2 regions of the Lentibacillus sp. genome follow, and region 2 is predicted to be linked to the other one. Evidence: predicted binding sites of a transcription regulator. Region 2 holds the regulator's gene; the other holds the start of a gene.

What was found. The regulator LexA, encoded in region 2, represses DNA repair genes until DNA is damaged. The targets are predictions, from matches to a motif close to CGAACATATGTTCG.
Region 1: the regulator LexA is predicted to act here: its motif matches at 5,027-5,040, upstream of VK097_RS10675 (YhjD family protein).

The regions. Positions count from the first base shown of each region.
Region 1 covers NZ_DATGTT010000060.1:32,553-40,425, forward strand. Annotated here, with positions in the region: gene addB (helicase-exonuclease AddAB subunit AddB) at 1-3,156, opposite strand, end outside; gene lepB (signal peptidase I) at 3,521-4,075, opposite strand; gene VK097_RS10670 (TVP38/TMEM64 family protein) at 4,144-4,806, opposite strand; gene VK097_RS10675 (YhjD family protein) at 5,058-5,447, shown strand; gene VK097_RS10680 (competence protein ComK) at 5,395-5,916, opposite strand; gene VK097_RS10685 (fatty acid--CoA ligase family protein) at 6,084-7,622, opposite strand; gene lplA (lipoate--protein ligase) at 7,760-7,873, opposite strand, start outside.
Region 2 covers NZ_DATGTT010000065.1:12,131-20,003, forward strand. Annotated here, with positions in the region: gene glnA (type I glutamate--ammonia ligase) at 123-1,460, shown strand; gene lexA (transcriptional repressor LexA) at 1,749-2,372, opposite strand; gene VK097_RS11535 (YneB family resolvase-like protein) at 2,784-3,422, shown strand; gene VK097_RS11540 (DUF896 domain-containing protein) at 3,507-3,740, shown strand; gene tkt (transketolase) at 3,827-5,830, shown strand; gene sirA (sporulation inhibitor of replication protein SirA) at 6,047-6,508, shown strand; gene VK097_RS11555 (YneF family protein) at 6,553-6,774, shown strand; gene VK097_RS11560 (cytochrome c biogenesis CcdA family protein) at 7,030-7,737, shown strand; gene VK097_RS11565 (Na(+)/H(+) antiporter subunit B) at 7,832-7,873, shown strand, end outside.

The DNA.
Region 1 (7,873 bases), on a different contig from region 2:
CATCATTTTGACAATTTGTTCATCCGACAGCAGCAGCCCCTGCATTTTGTACTTTTTAAACAGCTCTTTTTCGATTTCCTCATCGGACATTTTCATGCTGCCAGACACCATTGGATTATGAACGTGGAAGTAGAGGACGCCAGCCGGTGACGCTTTTACCCCAAGCCATTGTTCAGATTGGGAAAGTACAACATCCAGATACGTCAGCATCTGCAGGGCCAAACCATAATAAACCTCAAGCAGACTTAATCCTTTTTCGCTTGATTTGTAATCAATAATCCGCAAAAATAACCCTTCCGCACTTTCAGCCTTATCAACCCGGTCAATCCGTCCGCGCAGCATTAATTCAAATCCATTCGGGAGCGGCAGTGTTACCGGATTGAGTTTCTGGTTATCACCAAAACCAAGCTCAAGCCCTACCGGTGAAAAATCACTTTGGCGTGCCTGCTCACTTAAAATATAGGTTGCGCGTGTGATAACGTCCTGCAATTTTTGCTGGATATATTTATAGCGGTTTGAACTGTGCAAAATCTGATGCTGCAATACAGGTGCAAGTTTCTCGACAGCCTGCTGCGCATAACCGGCACCTTCCCTTTGGGTTAATTGCGAGAAATCCTTGCCTGAGTTCTGAATCCATTCGGTGATTTTTTTCAGTGCTTCATGAAAAAGCTGACCAATATCAGGTGCATCGAGTTTATATATTTTTCGTTCCTGCAGCTGCAGACTGTATTGGGCAAAATGCTGATATGAACAACGGTAATACGTTTCAAGCCGTGACACACTGGACTTCACCTGTTTTGGATACAGCCGTTCAGTTGTCTGCTGTGATAAGTTAACCGGCTGATTTTGGTAATACAGACTTTGCAAAATGGTATATGTCGTACTGTATTTGGGCTGATTTCGCATGTACCAATTCAAAACATGCCACCATACTTCTTTCACCGGGTACCCTTTGCGGCTGCGGGCAAGCTGGGCAGTCAGCGCTGATCTTGTTTTAATCGGTGTGGTGATAAACCGCTGGGCATCAGTCAGCTCTTCAGGGTCTTGGAGCAACAGATGATCACAGCAAGCAGGAAACAGATCCTCCACCCGCTTAACCAGCTGTGACGGCATTTTTGATTTACCCTCCTCATCACTGAGCGGATAGCTGATCCATAAATAATCTTGAGCCAAAGTGAATGCCAGATACATATAAAACCAGTCATCCAGCAGTTTCCGTTTACTGCTCTCCGCCAGTTCCATTCCCTGTTCTGCCAGAATGCTGCGCTCCTGCTCATTAATCAGCCCATCCTCTGCCTGGTTCATCGGCCATACGCCATCATTGACGCCAAGCAAAAATGAGCATTGCATGCCGCTGATCCGGGAACGGTCAATCGTGCCAACAATGACATGGTCAATACTTGGCGGAACGTGAGCGAATGTCAGTGACTCAAAACCCGCTTCGATTGCAGCACGGAACGTTTCCATCGTCATCGGCTCTTCACCGGCCATTTCAACCATTTCATCCAGCAGCTGAATGACAGCATTCCATACTTGTTCCTGTTCACGCGCTTTTTCAATTTGGCCTTCCGCGTCAAAGGTTTCCCGCATTTTTTCAAGCCGGCCGGGCACATCAAGCTGTTCCAGCAGCAAATAGATGATTTCACATCGTTTTCGTACCGTTTCAGCCTCGCGGATTTCCTTGTCAAATTCTTGTAAAGCAAGGACCACCTGATTCCGGTACGCATTAATCCGCTGCTGTGTCTTCCTTTCTGCATCCGTCTGGGCTGATTGGTCAAACCCAAGGAACCGCTGAAAGACCCATTCGTTATCAGCAAACCACTGTTGCCGGGACCGGACGCCATATTCAAGCACATAATTCTCCAGTTCATCGATCGCATCATCAGTCAGCGGATGGTTGGCATCACGGGACGGGATGAATCCTGTTTTTAACACTCGGAAAACAGCATCATAACGCCAATTCCCTTCGACGATATCCATAACCGAACGGATAAATTCAATCAGTGAGTGATTCAGCATGCTTCGTTTTTCATCGATAAAAACAGGTATATCATGGTCATCAAAAATCGTATCGATCAAATCATGATAGACATCGGTCTGACGAATAAAGACCGCTATATCTCTAAAACGATAATGCTCTTCCCTGACAAGACGGAGAATTTCCTGGGCGACTCCTTCGACTTCTGCACGCGGGTGAACCGCCTCGGCGATCTGGATAGGCACTTCATCGTCATATACAGGTGCAGGTCTGACATCAAAGTACTGTTCCAAATGAGCAAAATACGGGCGGTTCTGTAACCATCCATCATCCCGGTCCAATATGCCCGGTTCTTTTATGGGAATGTTATTCTCCTGTGCGATTGTCCGCAATGTTTGGTATGTCTCTTTTGTCTGATAAAACAAATCCAGTTCAGAAAGATTATCCTGGTCCGGGATATCAGCTGTTAATGCCACCGTCACCGAATTGCATTTTTTCATCAGGGCTTCGACAACAAGCAATTCCTTCGGTGAAAACCGGTGAAATCCGTCGATATAGATATCAGCATTCTCAAGCTGCGGCGCCGCCTGTATTTTATCGGCAAGCAGCTGCAGCTGATCCTCACTATCAATATATTTATCTTCCATTGCACGCGTCAGGTTTTCATAGATATAAGCCAGATCATTGAGCTTACCCGCCAGTGCAGCCTCACCAGGTTCTTTATGAACAAATTGCTGCATCTGTCTCATTTGCAAATCCAGCATTTCCGGTGTAATCCGGTAACGTTTGAACTCAGTAATCATGTTCTCAAGCTGTTCCAGAAAACCCTGTTTCTCCAAAGCCTTCTGAAATATATCCCATTCACTTTCTTTTTCGGCGATTATTTTACGGAGCATCATTTGGGTTCCGACCGAGCTGATGAACTGTTTGGTGCTGCCGCCGGTTTCCTGCATAACGCGCCATGCAAGCCGCGAAAAACTGACCACCTGGGCACGGATGCTTCCTTTGATAGCTTCATCCTGAAATAATGCGTATTCCTGCTGAAATGTCATTTGATCAGGCACAATATAAAAGATTGGCGACCCTTGTGGGTTGTCGGTTAATTGTTGCCGTATATCATTCAAAATCCGTTCACTTTTGCCGGTTCCGGCTCTGCCTAATAAAAATCGGACTCCCATACATTCCGCCCCCTGCAAATAATAGGCTGTTTTCTAAAAGATTGTTGATTATAACACAAAATCCATAAGCTGCGACGTAACTTAAGGTATAAGTTGGTGCGTCTTCTACCGCTCCGAAAATACACGCCGCTTTCCGCGGGCGGCTGGTGAGCCTCCTCAGGCTGACGCCCTGCGGGGTCTCACCTATGCCACTATAAAATAATAAAACCTATTTCTCATTTTAACAGAGAAACAGGTTTTAGACACTTTACAAACGTATGTTTTTCATTCCAGCAAACGGCCGGATAATAACGGCTGACGATCTATAAATGCCCGATTTGTTCAACTAACATTCAGTGGGAAAAGCGCCCACTGAATGAAGTTTCTACTTTTCCCCGAAACTTAATTGCATTTCTGAGAACGGCCAGTACTTGACATCCACTTTCCCGACAATTGTTTCGGCGTTAACAAACCCGATTTCACGGCTATCGAGACTTTCGCCGCGGTTATCTCCCATCACGAACAGTTTTCCTTCAGGCACTTCGGTTTTTCCAGTGACACCTTCCAGCGTGAAATCTTTCGTATATGGCTCTTTATCGCTCATTTTTCGAAATCGCTTCAGAAAAGGTTCTTCTATATATTCACCGTTAATATACAATTTATCATCCTTGTAAACAATCTCATCGCCGGGCAAACCGACGACCCGCTTGACATAATCATCCTGTTCATCCGCATGGAACACAACAATATCGAAGCGTTCTATATCTGTCAGGTTATAAACCACTTTATTGACCATCAATAGATTGCCGTCATACAACGTTGGTTCCATTGATTCGCCATTGACAATATAACTAGCAAACAAGTTAGACCGGAAAATAATGGCCAGAACCAATGCAAATAGTATGACCGGCATTATTTTACGAAAATATCTCTTATTCATTTCAGTTTCCTCCAGGGTATGACAAGTTTCTTGGCGACATTCCACTTATACTAGTCTACCCTGTTTATTCACTTTTTAACCTGTTCACGCTCGGAAATTTCCCTTATGATCGTCTTTCGTTGCAGACGCCTCTCAATATATTTCCCAAACAGCCAGAACAGGACAATACAAACTCCGACAACAATTGTTCTGACCGGCTTCTGTGCAAATTCAACGATGCTCGAACCGACAAAGGCAATCGAAAAAATCATGACCGTCTTACCCATGAGTACCGCCAGGATAAACTGCCGTATATTAATTTTTGACAGCGCCGATACAACGTTGATCACCGACGACGGGGAGAATGGAAAACACATTAATAGAAAGAGCGGACCGAAACCATGCCGCTCCACCCAAGTGGTCACTCGAACCACTTGCTTGTTCCGGCTTATTGCCCTGAATAACCGTTTGTCCCCAAGTTTTCGAATAAGTAAAAATACCATTATCGCACCGACGCATGCCCCTGCCCACGATAATATAAAACCTTTCCACAGACCATAAGCCGCTGCATTGGCCATTACGAACACAATCAGTGGCAAAAATGGGAGGAAGGCCTCAATAAATGGCAAAAGAATGCCCGGTAAAGGCCCCAGACTTTCGTATTCATTTAACAAATGCTGGAGATACTCGTCCAACTTGTCCTGCTCAAGCCAAATTCTCCAGTCCATAATGCTGACGTTTAACAAATACATGTATCTTTGTCCCCTTAATCTGAAGCGTCTTTTTCGTCTATTTTCCAGTATAACTGTTTTTGTTTTAATTTATCCGTCATTCGTAGATTCAGCAGCCATTACCGAAAATTTTACTTTGGTACGCCTTTTGACAAGGCTGTATATACCTCTTTCTCTCCATTTTACCTTATATAAAATTTTTTAGTGTATTTTTTGTTCATTTTATCATATAATAAAATGCAGAACTAATGTTCGGTTACGGAGGGGATGACATGCGCTATCTGAATGACGAAGAATTACAGCTTGCTTCACGCTTCCTGTTTCTTTCAATGGCGATGGTGGTTATTCAGCAGGATCTTTACAACATCCGGAACGGCACATTTAAAATAAAAGAACCTTATATAGACCTTTTGGAAAAAATGAATACCGAAGCCGCAAATGAACGCAGAAGGCTGCAAAAAGCGATGCAGGATCAAAAGATTCGGGTCGTTACACTGAATAAAAATGATTCCTTTTCATCTTACTTATTTCTTTGCAGGGGACGTGAAGAGAAGCGAAATTATTTTAACCCGGCAATCCGCAAAAAAGTGGAAACGATCATTCAGGAACTTATGCAAAAGGCTCTGCCACTTTATCAGCAGCATGATTCTGCAAATACTTGATACGGTTGTCCAATAAATACCGGTATTGCGCCGTCCGCTGCACCTGATTGAGCATTGAACCAAATGAAATTTCAAAAAGAATGGATTTATGATTCTTAAAAACTATCTCCGTCTGCCTTCCCGGGCCCTGATTTACCTGGTCAATATGTGAATGGGCAATCCATGAACATTTTGGGTTGGCAGGCGAAGTCGTGGGAAAAAAATACATGCCGCTGGTTGGATCAATGGAGACGGGGGCTTTATGTGTGATACCGCAAATGCCGCGTGTTCCATCCTGTCTGCCACGCAGGCTGCTCCCAAAGAACTTGCATGCATAATCAATAATTTTACTTGGGGGGTGGGGAACAGAATATTCTTCGTGCTCTTCCAAAACCAGTGTACTGGTACTTCCGTTTTCATTCTGCTGCGCGATAACTGCCATTGTAAGGGGAGTCACTTCGTGTGATGAAGAATAAAAATTATCTATCATTCTTTTTTCATCCTTTCATGTATCATGAAAAGAAAGAGGTATACCTATAATTTACCAATTCTAAATAAAAAAGACAATATAAATTTCACTATTTTCTTAAAATTACCCCGAAAGTGCGTGTTCAAAAAACAGAAGAGGTGCTCCGCGTTGCCGGAACACCTCTGCGCTTATTGTGCTATCCATTCACGCAGGTTCTTCCGCAATATTTTCCCTGTCGTGTTCTTCGGCAGTTCGTCCATGAATTCCATTTTCGACGGAACTTTATATTTGGCCAGATGTCCTTTACAAAATTCCAATAAAGCCGCTTCATCCAATGAAGAATCGCTTGCGACAATAAAAGCAAGAACGGATTCGCCTGATTCGGGATGCGGTGTTCCAATCACAGCCGCTTCCGCTACACCGGGATGGTCATAAAGCACCTCTTCCACCTCGCGCGGATATACATTAAATCCACCCACCAAAACCATATCTTTTTTCCGGTCGACAATATAAAAATACCCTTCATCATCCATTCGTGCCATGTCACCGGTGTAGAGCCAGCCATCTCTTAACGCTGCAGTCGTTTCTTCCTCCATTTTATAGTAGCCCTTCATAACATTCGGACCACGAACAATCAATTCGCCGACTTCACCAGGCGGCACTTCCTCGCTGAACTCGTCGACAACTTTATTTTCCACATTGAGAATACTGGTCCCAATTGAACCCGGCTTGCGCGGACGGTCAAGCGGATTGAAACATGTAACCGGTGAGGACTCCGACAGCCCGTAACCTTCAGAAACCTTGACATCGAAAGCCTTTTCAAAACCTTTCAGCAGTGAAATCGGCATCGCTGACCCACCGGAAATACATAAACGGATGCCAGAAAAATCACTTTGACCGTTTTCGGCACTTTGCAGCAGATAATTGTACATAGTCGGCACACCTGCAAAAATGGTTGCTTCATGAACACGCGCAACCCGGAACACTTCCTGTGGTGAGAATTTCGGCATAATCAATACCGTTCCGCCATTCATCAGCGGTGCATTCACCGCAACCGTCAGACAGAACACATGGAACATCGGCAATGCAGCGATCACCCGATCTTCCCCGTTAATGGTTAAATAATCAGCAACGTCTTTCGCATTCGAGTAAATATTTTTATGGGACAGCATGGCGCCCTTTGGTTCCCCCGTCGTTCCAGAGGTGTAAAGAATAATCGCCGTATCCTCATCATCTGATCCCGGATCGTCAAACCCCAGGCTGCCTTCCTCGATCATTTGCGTAAACGATTTCATTTTTGCTGATAACGGACTTTTGTCGTGTGCTATATCGGCACCGCTTTCACAAGTTATGTAATACCGGACATCAGGAAGCTGATCTGCAATCGGCTCAAATTTCTCCAATAACACATCCATTGTGATGATTGCTTTCACATCCCCATTCCGCAAAATGTAAGACATTTCATGTGATGTGTACATTGGATTGACCGGAATGACTACGGCACCCATACGCAATGCGCCGTATAACCCGATAATATAATATGGGCTATTTCCAACGACAAGGGCAATATGGTCCCCTTTCTTATAGCCAAGCTGCTGCAGCCGAGAAGCAAATTTTGTCACGGCGCCTTCAAGCTCTATATAGCTTGTTTCCTGGTCCTGGAAAATATAGGCTGGTTTGTGACGGTTTTTTCTCGCGGTCATTGTTAATTGTTTAGTTATATTCACAGTTTCTCTCTCCTTGAATTGAATGAATAATCATTCATTTTATTGTAAAACAGCAACTATGGAAATTCAAGAGAAAGCGCTTGCCAAAACTGACTTAAAAACCGGCCCATGAATTATAGAGCCGGCTTTGCACTGTATTAATACAGCAATTTAATAAATTCATCTTTTGGAATTTTGCCAAGGTAATACGGGACATCAACATCTGCCAGTGCTTCCTGGATTGCTTTACGCTCATGGCGTACGTCTGTCAA
Region 2 (7,873 bases):
GGTCTGAAAAATTTACGTTAGTGTTATAACTTTACATAGCGTTCCGATGTCTCTAATATAAAGGAATAAGGTTTATGGTGGTCGATTGATATGCTGTTAAAAATGACTTAGGAGGAAATTAAATGGCATCAGGCTTAACGAGAGCACAAATCATGAAACGAATCGAGGAAGAAAATGTCCGATTTATCCGGCTTCAATTTACCGACATGCTTGGAAATATCAAAAATGTTGAGATTCCGCTCAGTCAATTGGATAAAGCTTTGGACAATAAAATGATGTTCGATGGCTCATCCATAGAAGGGTTTGTCCGTATTGAGGAATCCGACATGTACCTGCATCCTGATCTGGATTCATTTGTGGTATTTCCATGGACCTCGGAAAAAGGGAAAGTGGCCCGGTTTATTTGTGATATATATAATCCTGATGGGACCCCATTTGCGGGATGCCCGCGTTACAATTTAAAACGAAAGCTTCAGAAAATGGAAGAGCTCGGTTTTGATGCGTTCAATATAGGTACAGAACCGGAATTCTTTCTGTTCAAACTGGATGAGAAGGGCCAGCCTTCATTGGAACTGAATGATCGCGGCGGCTATTTTGATCTGGCACCAACAGATCTGGGTGAAAACTGCCGGCGGGATATTGTTCTGGAACTGGAAGAAATGGGTTTTGAAATTGAAGCATCACATCACGAAGGTGCACCAGGTCAGCACGAAATTGATTTTAAGTATTCAGATGCTGTTAAACATGCCGATGATATTCAAACATTTAAATTGGTCGTCAGGACAATTGCAAGAAAACATAACCTGCATGCGACCTTTATGCCAAAACCGCTCTTCGGGGTCAATGGTTCCGGAATGCATGTCAATATGTCTTTATTCAGGAATGGCGAAAATGCGTTTTTTGATAAAGATGGGGAAATGCAATTAAGCGATGTTGCTTATCAGTTCACTGCCGGGGTAATTAAACATGCCACAAACTTCACAGCAGTTACGAATCCGACGGTTAATTCGTATAAACGACTGGTTCCAGGCTATGAGGCGCCATGTTATGTAGCGTGGTCCGGCACAAACAGGAGTCCGCTTGTCCGCATTCCGTACTCCCGCGGTTTAAGCACCCGTATTGAAGTGCGAAGTGTTGATCCTGCCGCCAATCCATATATGGCGATGTCAGTGTTGCTTGCAAGCGGACTGGATGGTGTTGAAAACAAATTAACACCGCCTGAATCAGTTGATCAGAACATATACGATATGGACAAAAAAGAGCGTGAAGCGAATGGTGTCAAGAGTTTGCCTGAAACACTTAAGGACGCTTTGTTGGAAATGCAGAAAGATGAGACGGTTGTTGAAGCACTGGGCGAACACTTATATGAACATTTCGTTGAAGCAAAAACGATTGAATGGGATATGTTCCGTACGACTGTTCATCCATGGGAGAGGGAGCAGTATTTGACAACCTATTAAAATTCCAAATGTTATTTACATTAAAAACAAGGCTTGGCATCATGTTGCTGTGATGGCCAAGCCTTGTTTTATTCTGCCTTAACGGGCAGGAAGACCCTCACTTCAATATTTCAAGGAAGCCAGGAAAGATAAGTGGGGGATTAGCTGCCCGTAAAGTCCGATTCCTTCAACTAACATGCAGTGGGGAAAAAAGTATCCCACTGAATGAATATTATATAGCTGCAATAACTGAATAAAACTACAGTAATAAAATATGGTCTATAAAGCAGTTAAGTTTTTATTACTGTTCTATTCAACATTACGATACAAACCGACTACTTTGCCCAAAATGGTCACATTTTGATAGATAAGCGGCTCCAACGTTGCGTTTTCAGGCTGGAGGCGAATGTGGTCTTTTTCTTTAAAGAATCGCTTTACAGTGGCTTCATCTTCATCGGTCATACCGACTACGATATCACCATTTTGTGCTGTAGTCTGCTGCTTAACGATGACCATATCCCCGTCCAATATACCTGCTTCAATCATGCTTTCTCCCTCAATAACGAGTACAAACAGATTCTCATCAGTACCTGTTACCGAACTTGGCAAAGGAACAAATTCTTCAATATTTTCCACGGCGGTAATTGGAATGCCAGCGGTTACCTTTCCGATAACAGGCGCATATCGCGGTTCTTCCCTTGGGATATTGCTTTCTTCTGAAAGATCTAAAACTTCAATTGCCCGTGGTTTTGTAGGGTCACGTCTGATAAACCCCTTACTTTCCAGCCGTGCCAAATGGCCGTGTACGGTTGAACTGGAAGCAAGCCCCACAGCCACTGCGATTTCCCGGACCGACGGCGGATAACCCTTTTCGCCCACTTGCTCTTTTATATAATCGAGAATGGCTTCCTGCCGCTTTGAAAGTTTCGTCATCAATTAAACACCTCGCACATATTATTTATTGAAGTAAGTATAGCATGTTCATCTCAGTGAAGCAAACATTCGTTCGAAAAAACTGTTGACAAGATCATTTGTTCGTATATAATAATAGGTAAAACCGAACAAAAGTTCTTGTCATTATAAAGGAAAGGATGGTTCGTATGTTTGAAAGAATAACGAAAACTGATATATTTTATTTAGTAGCTTTTACATCTGCATTAATATTTTTATATTTTTCGATGATCACAAGCGGATAACATATAAGTGGGTGTTCAAAAAGGAGGATAAAGAGGGCAGAAAGTTCGAGACGGCGCGGTTTCGAGCAGTGGAGCAATAAGCCAACGAAGAAATTCGATGTGTCATTTTTACCGGACTTTTGAACAACCTTTATAAGGGGATATTAAATTGAGAGCAATTATTTATTGCCGGGTCAGTACTGATAAAAAAATTCAGGAAACATCATTGCAAAGGCAGAAAGAAGAACTGATGAAGCTTGCCGGTGCCTATCATTTTACAGTCGCGGAATGTATTGAAGAACAGGCGAGCGGCTATGAAATAAGCCGGGAAGGCGTTTTTCGGATGCTGGATTATTTTTCTGACGAACGGGCGGACTGTTTGCTTATTCAGGATGAAACGAGGTTGGGGCGGGGGAATACCAAAATTGCTTTGTATCATCAACTCCGAAAATTGGATGTCAATATTTATACGTCTTTGTATGAAGGCGAACTGGAATTGTCTGAAGCAGATTCAATGCTGCTGCAGATTGTCAGTATTGTGGAGGAATATCAACGGAAGATTCATAATGCAAAAATTAAGCGGGGTATGAAGAAAGCCGTTGAGAATGGATTTGATCCGAGCAAGAATCTGTCAAACCGCAACAAGGCTCCGGGAAAAGAACGAAAAGAATTTCCGATTGAAGAAGTCGTCCGGTTGAGACAGCATGAGCTCACCTTCCGGGAAATTGCTGATACATTGAATGGATTGGGGCACTCTGTTTCAAAAGCGACTGTGCACCGCAGATATCAGGAATATCTCGACACTTGAATATGAATAAATTGACGTGTAGTATTAGAAGGCAGGAACAGTCATATTGTTCTTGCCTTTATTGATTTTCAGGAGGTTTCATCTATGATTTCAGAAGAAAAGCTTAATCGGATAAATCAATTAGCTAAAAAGTCAAAAGAAGAAGGCTTAACTGTTAAGGAACAGACTGAACAAAAGGAGCTCCGCGAAGAATATTTGCAGAATGTCCGAAAATCTTTCAAAAATCAGTTTAAGTCAATGACCGTAAAGGATCCTGAAGGCAGGGATGTCACGCCGAAAAAAGTGCGTGATTTACAAGATAAGAACAAAAAACATTAATCATGTTATGACTTGTTACAATAACAGTTTCATTATAGAATTAAAAAGGATACGAATCAATGTTAACAAGGGAAAGGGGTATCGTTTTGTCAGAAACAATCGAACAGCTATCCATTAACACAATCAGAACTTTGGCAATTGATGCAGTAGAAAACGCAAGCTCCGGTCATCCCGGTCTCCCAATGGGCGCTGCACCGATGGCGTATACATTATGGACGGATTTCATGACCCATAACCCTGGTAATTCCAAATGGTTTAACCGGGACCGCTTCGTTTTATCAGCAGGTCATGGATCGATGCTTTTATATGGACTGCTGCATTTATCAGGCTATGATGTCACCATTGATGATCTGAAGTCGTTCCGTCAGTGGGATTCCAGAACACCGGGCCATCCTGAAGTCCACCATACTGACGGGGTTGAGGCAACGACAGGCCCGCTTGGACAAGGCATTGCCATGTCAGTCGGTATGGCTATGGCAGAAGCACATCTTGCAGCAACCTATAATAAAGAGGATATATCCATTATTGACCATTACACGTATGCGCTTGTAAGTGATGGTGACCTTATGGAGGGCATCTCTCATGAGTCCGCATCACTGGCAGGTCATTTACAATTGGGCAAGCTGATTGCACTGTATGATTCAAATGACATTTCACTTGATGGCGAGCTGAACCGCGCATTTTCGGATAATACGGAGGAACGCTTCAAAGCATATGGCTGGCAGGTTATCCGGGTGGAAGACGGTAATGATTTGAGTGAAATCCGCAACGCTATCAAAGAAGCGAAAGCGAATACCGATCAGCCGACACTGATCGAAGTAAAAACCGTCATCGGCTACGGATCACCGAATAAGTCAGCTTCTGCGGATTCACATGGCGCCCCGCTGGGAGAAGATGAGGTTAAACTGACAAAAGAACACTACGGCTGGAAACATGATGAATTTCATGTACCTGATGAAGTGTATGACGACTTCAGGGAAAAAATTGCTGAAGATGGTAAAAACGCTGAGCAAGAGTGGAACGGTTTATTTGAAACTTATAAAGAAAAATATCCGGAAGCGGGCAATGAATTAGAGCATGCTATAAGGGGTGAGCTGCCGGAAAACTGGGAGAAAAACCTTCCCATTTATGACTTAGATGATGATCCGAAAGCTACCCGTGCTTCATCCGGCGAGGTCCTGAATGAAGTCTCAAAAGCTGTACCATATCTGTTTGGAGGCAGTGCTGACTTAGCAGGTTCAAATAAGACAACGATTAAAAACCAGGATGACTTTTCCCGAAACAATTATGCCGGAAAAAATATCTGGTTCGGTGTACGTGAATTTGCAATGGCAGCTGCCGTCAATGGGATGGCATTGCATGGCGGTATTAAGCCTTATGCCGGAACATTCTTTGTCTTCAGCGACTATTTGCGCCCGGCACTAAGACTGTCAGCCATCATGAATAATCCAGTGACATACGTGTTCACCCATGATTCAATTGCTGTTGGTGAAGATGGACCGACACATGAACCCATTGAACAGCTGCCATCCCTGAGAGCTATGCCTGGACTTTCACTCATTCGCCCTGCAGATGGCAATGAAGTGCGCGAAGCCTGGAGACTGGCATTGGAGTCAAACAATAAACCGACTGCACTTGTACTGACAAGACAGGGGCTTCCTGTATTGGAAGGTACCAAAGAGCATGCACATGAAGGCGTGCGAAAAGGTGCGTATGTTATCAGTGAAACAGATAAGGAATCACCGGATGCGTTATTATTGGCAACCGGTTCAGAAGTTCAGCTTGCTGTAAAAGCTAAAGAAGCGCTGCATGAAAAAGGAATCGAAGTTAACGTGGTTAGCATGCCTTCCTGGGACAGGTTTAAAGAGCAGGATGATGCTTATAAGAATAAGGTGATTCCGCCGGATGTCAAGAAAAGACTTGCCATCGAAATGGCATCACCATTTGGATGGGAGAAATATATAGGCGATCAGGGCGATGTTCTGGCCATTGATCGATTCGGTGCCTCTGCCAAAGGGGATAAAGTGGTTGAGGAATACGGCTTTAATGTTGAAAATGTCGTAAATCGTGTTGAACAACTGCTGAAATAAATATTTTGGTAAAAGGGTGGCTCTTCCGATTGGAAGAGCCATTTTTTCATCCCAATTTAAAGGACAGCAACCCCACTGAATAAAGTTTCACTTGACCTGCAGCTAATATGGCATGTAATTGGAGTTCGACAAAACTAGTGGTTCTTTGTTGCGCAGTGTGACAAACTTTTAAATATGAAACGGTATAATAGTATGTACGAGGGAGGAGGAATTCTGTTGAATCATTACTCTATTTATTGGATAAAAGAAGAATTTGCACGCTTTTTTTATTATCGCAGTGACATATTGTGCCGATTTATTAAAAGTTATCACCGTCAGCAAAACAGAGAGGATCTGGAAAAGCAGTTCCAGTATATCACGATGGACATGCCTGCGAACTTGCTTATATCACACATATTGAAAAATCAGTCATCCAATGTCAGGATCGAAAACAAAGAAGAGTTCTTGGTCATTGATGAAGGAACGCGCAATATTTCTTTACATATCGAGCAAAAACGTATAAACTTTCGGGGTGACATAATTCATGATGCGGAAAGTTTGCTTTTTCCCGCGTTACGATCATACCAGCCATATTTTTTCGTGGTAGGAGAATTGGAATTTGATTTTGGCTGGGTTTCTCCGGTTCTCCAGTTAAAAGGAACTGACAAGGCTCGACAAGTATTGTATTCTTATCTTTGATTTACTATACTGTATGAGAGACAACATGAAGGAGGAAAGCTTTAATGGACGTGATTTGGGTAGTGTTAATAGCAATCTTGGCATTAATTGCGGGAGTTGCACTTGGTTTTTTTATCGCCCGAAAATACATGATGAACTATTTAAAGAAGAACCCGCCAATTAATGAGCAAATGCTGCGTACGCTGATGATGCAAATGGGACAAAAGCCTTCACAGAAGAAAATCAATCAGATGATGCGCCAAATGAATAATCAACAAGGAAAATAATTGAAATTATTCATCATAGAAACTAAAATGTTTGAGAAAATACTCCTGAATTATGGCATATAACAGGGGTATTTTTCTGATTTTTGGGGGATGTTCATCGTTTTATATACGATGACACACTTCCAATGTTTTAAGATGGAGATTTCTCTATGCTGTTTTTATCACTGAATATGTCGGATTATTGTCAAAAACGGAATAAGTGCCATTTGGATTTTCTGGTAAAATATAGTCAGGAAGTAGTGTAGGAGGATTACTATGTCTGAAGAAATAAATGTCTTTATAGCATTTGGAGCGGGCTTCCTGTCATTCATCTCCCCCTGTGTACTGCCGCTTTATCCGGCCTTTCTTTCATATATCACAGGTATGAGTGTTAATGAATTAAAAAATGAGAATAAAATGCTGACAAAGCAAAGCTTGCTGCATACGGTTTTCTTTCTTATTGGCTTTTCGCTCATTTTTATCATGCTCGGTTTCGGTTCCTCATTTGTTTCCGAATTTCTGGAGTCAAATCGGGATATCATCAGGCAAATCGGAGCCATTCTTATTGTGTTTTTCGGCCTAGTGATTGTTGGCGTATTTAACTTTGAATTTCTTATGAAAGACCGAAAGATTATGTTCAAAAACCGTCCAGCAGGGTTTTTCGGATCTTTTATTATTGGTCTTGCATTCTCACTGGGATGGACCCCATGTATGGGACCTATTCTTGTTATCGTCATTTCACTGGCGGCAACGAATCCCGAGCTCGGAATGGTAATGATGATCAGTTATATATTGGGTTTTTCGATTCCGTTCTTAATACTATCCTTTTTTATTGGAAAATTGACGTGGATCAAGCGCAACAGTTCATTGATTGTCAAAATCGGCGGCTATATTATGATTTTTATGGGAATTGCCTTATACTTTGACTGGATGACTGACTTGACGGCATTTTTAGCAGGCTTATTCGGATTTTCTGGTTTTTAGCTTTTTGCGAACTGGATTTTTACCCTGAATTGTAATAAACTGAGTCCAGTAGCGACTTTTTGGACAATTGACATGAAAAGGGGCATCGGCTGATATGTATAAATCTAATGACCTTATTTTTCGAACAACAACATCT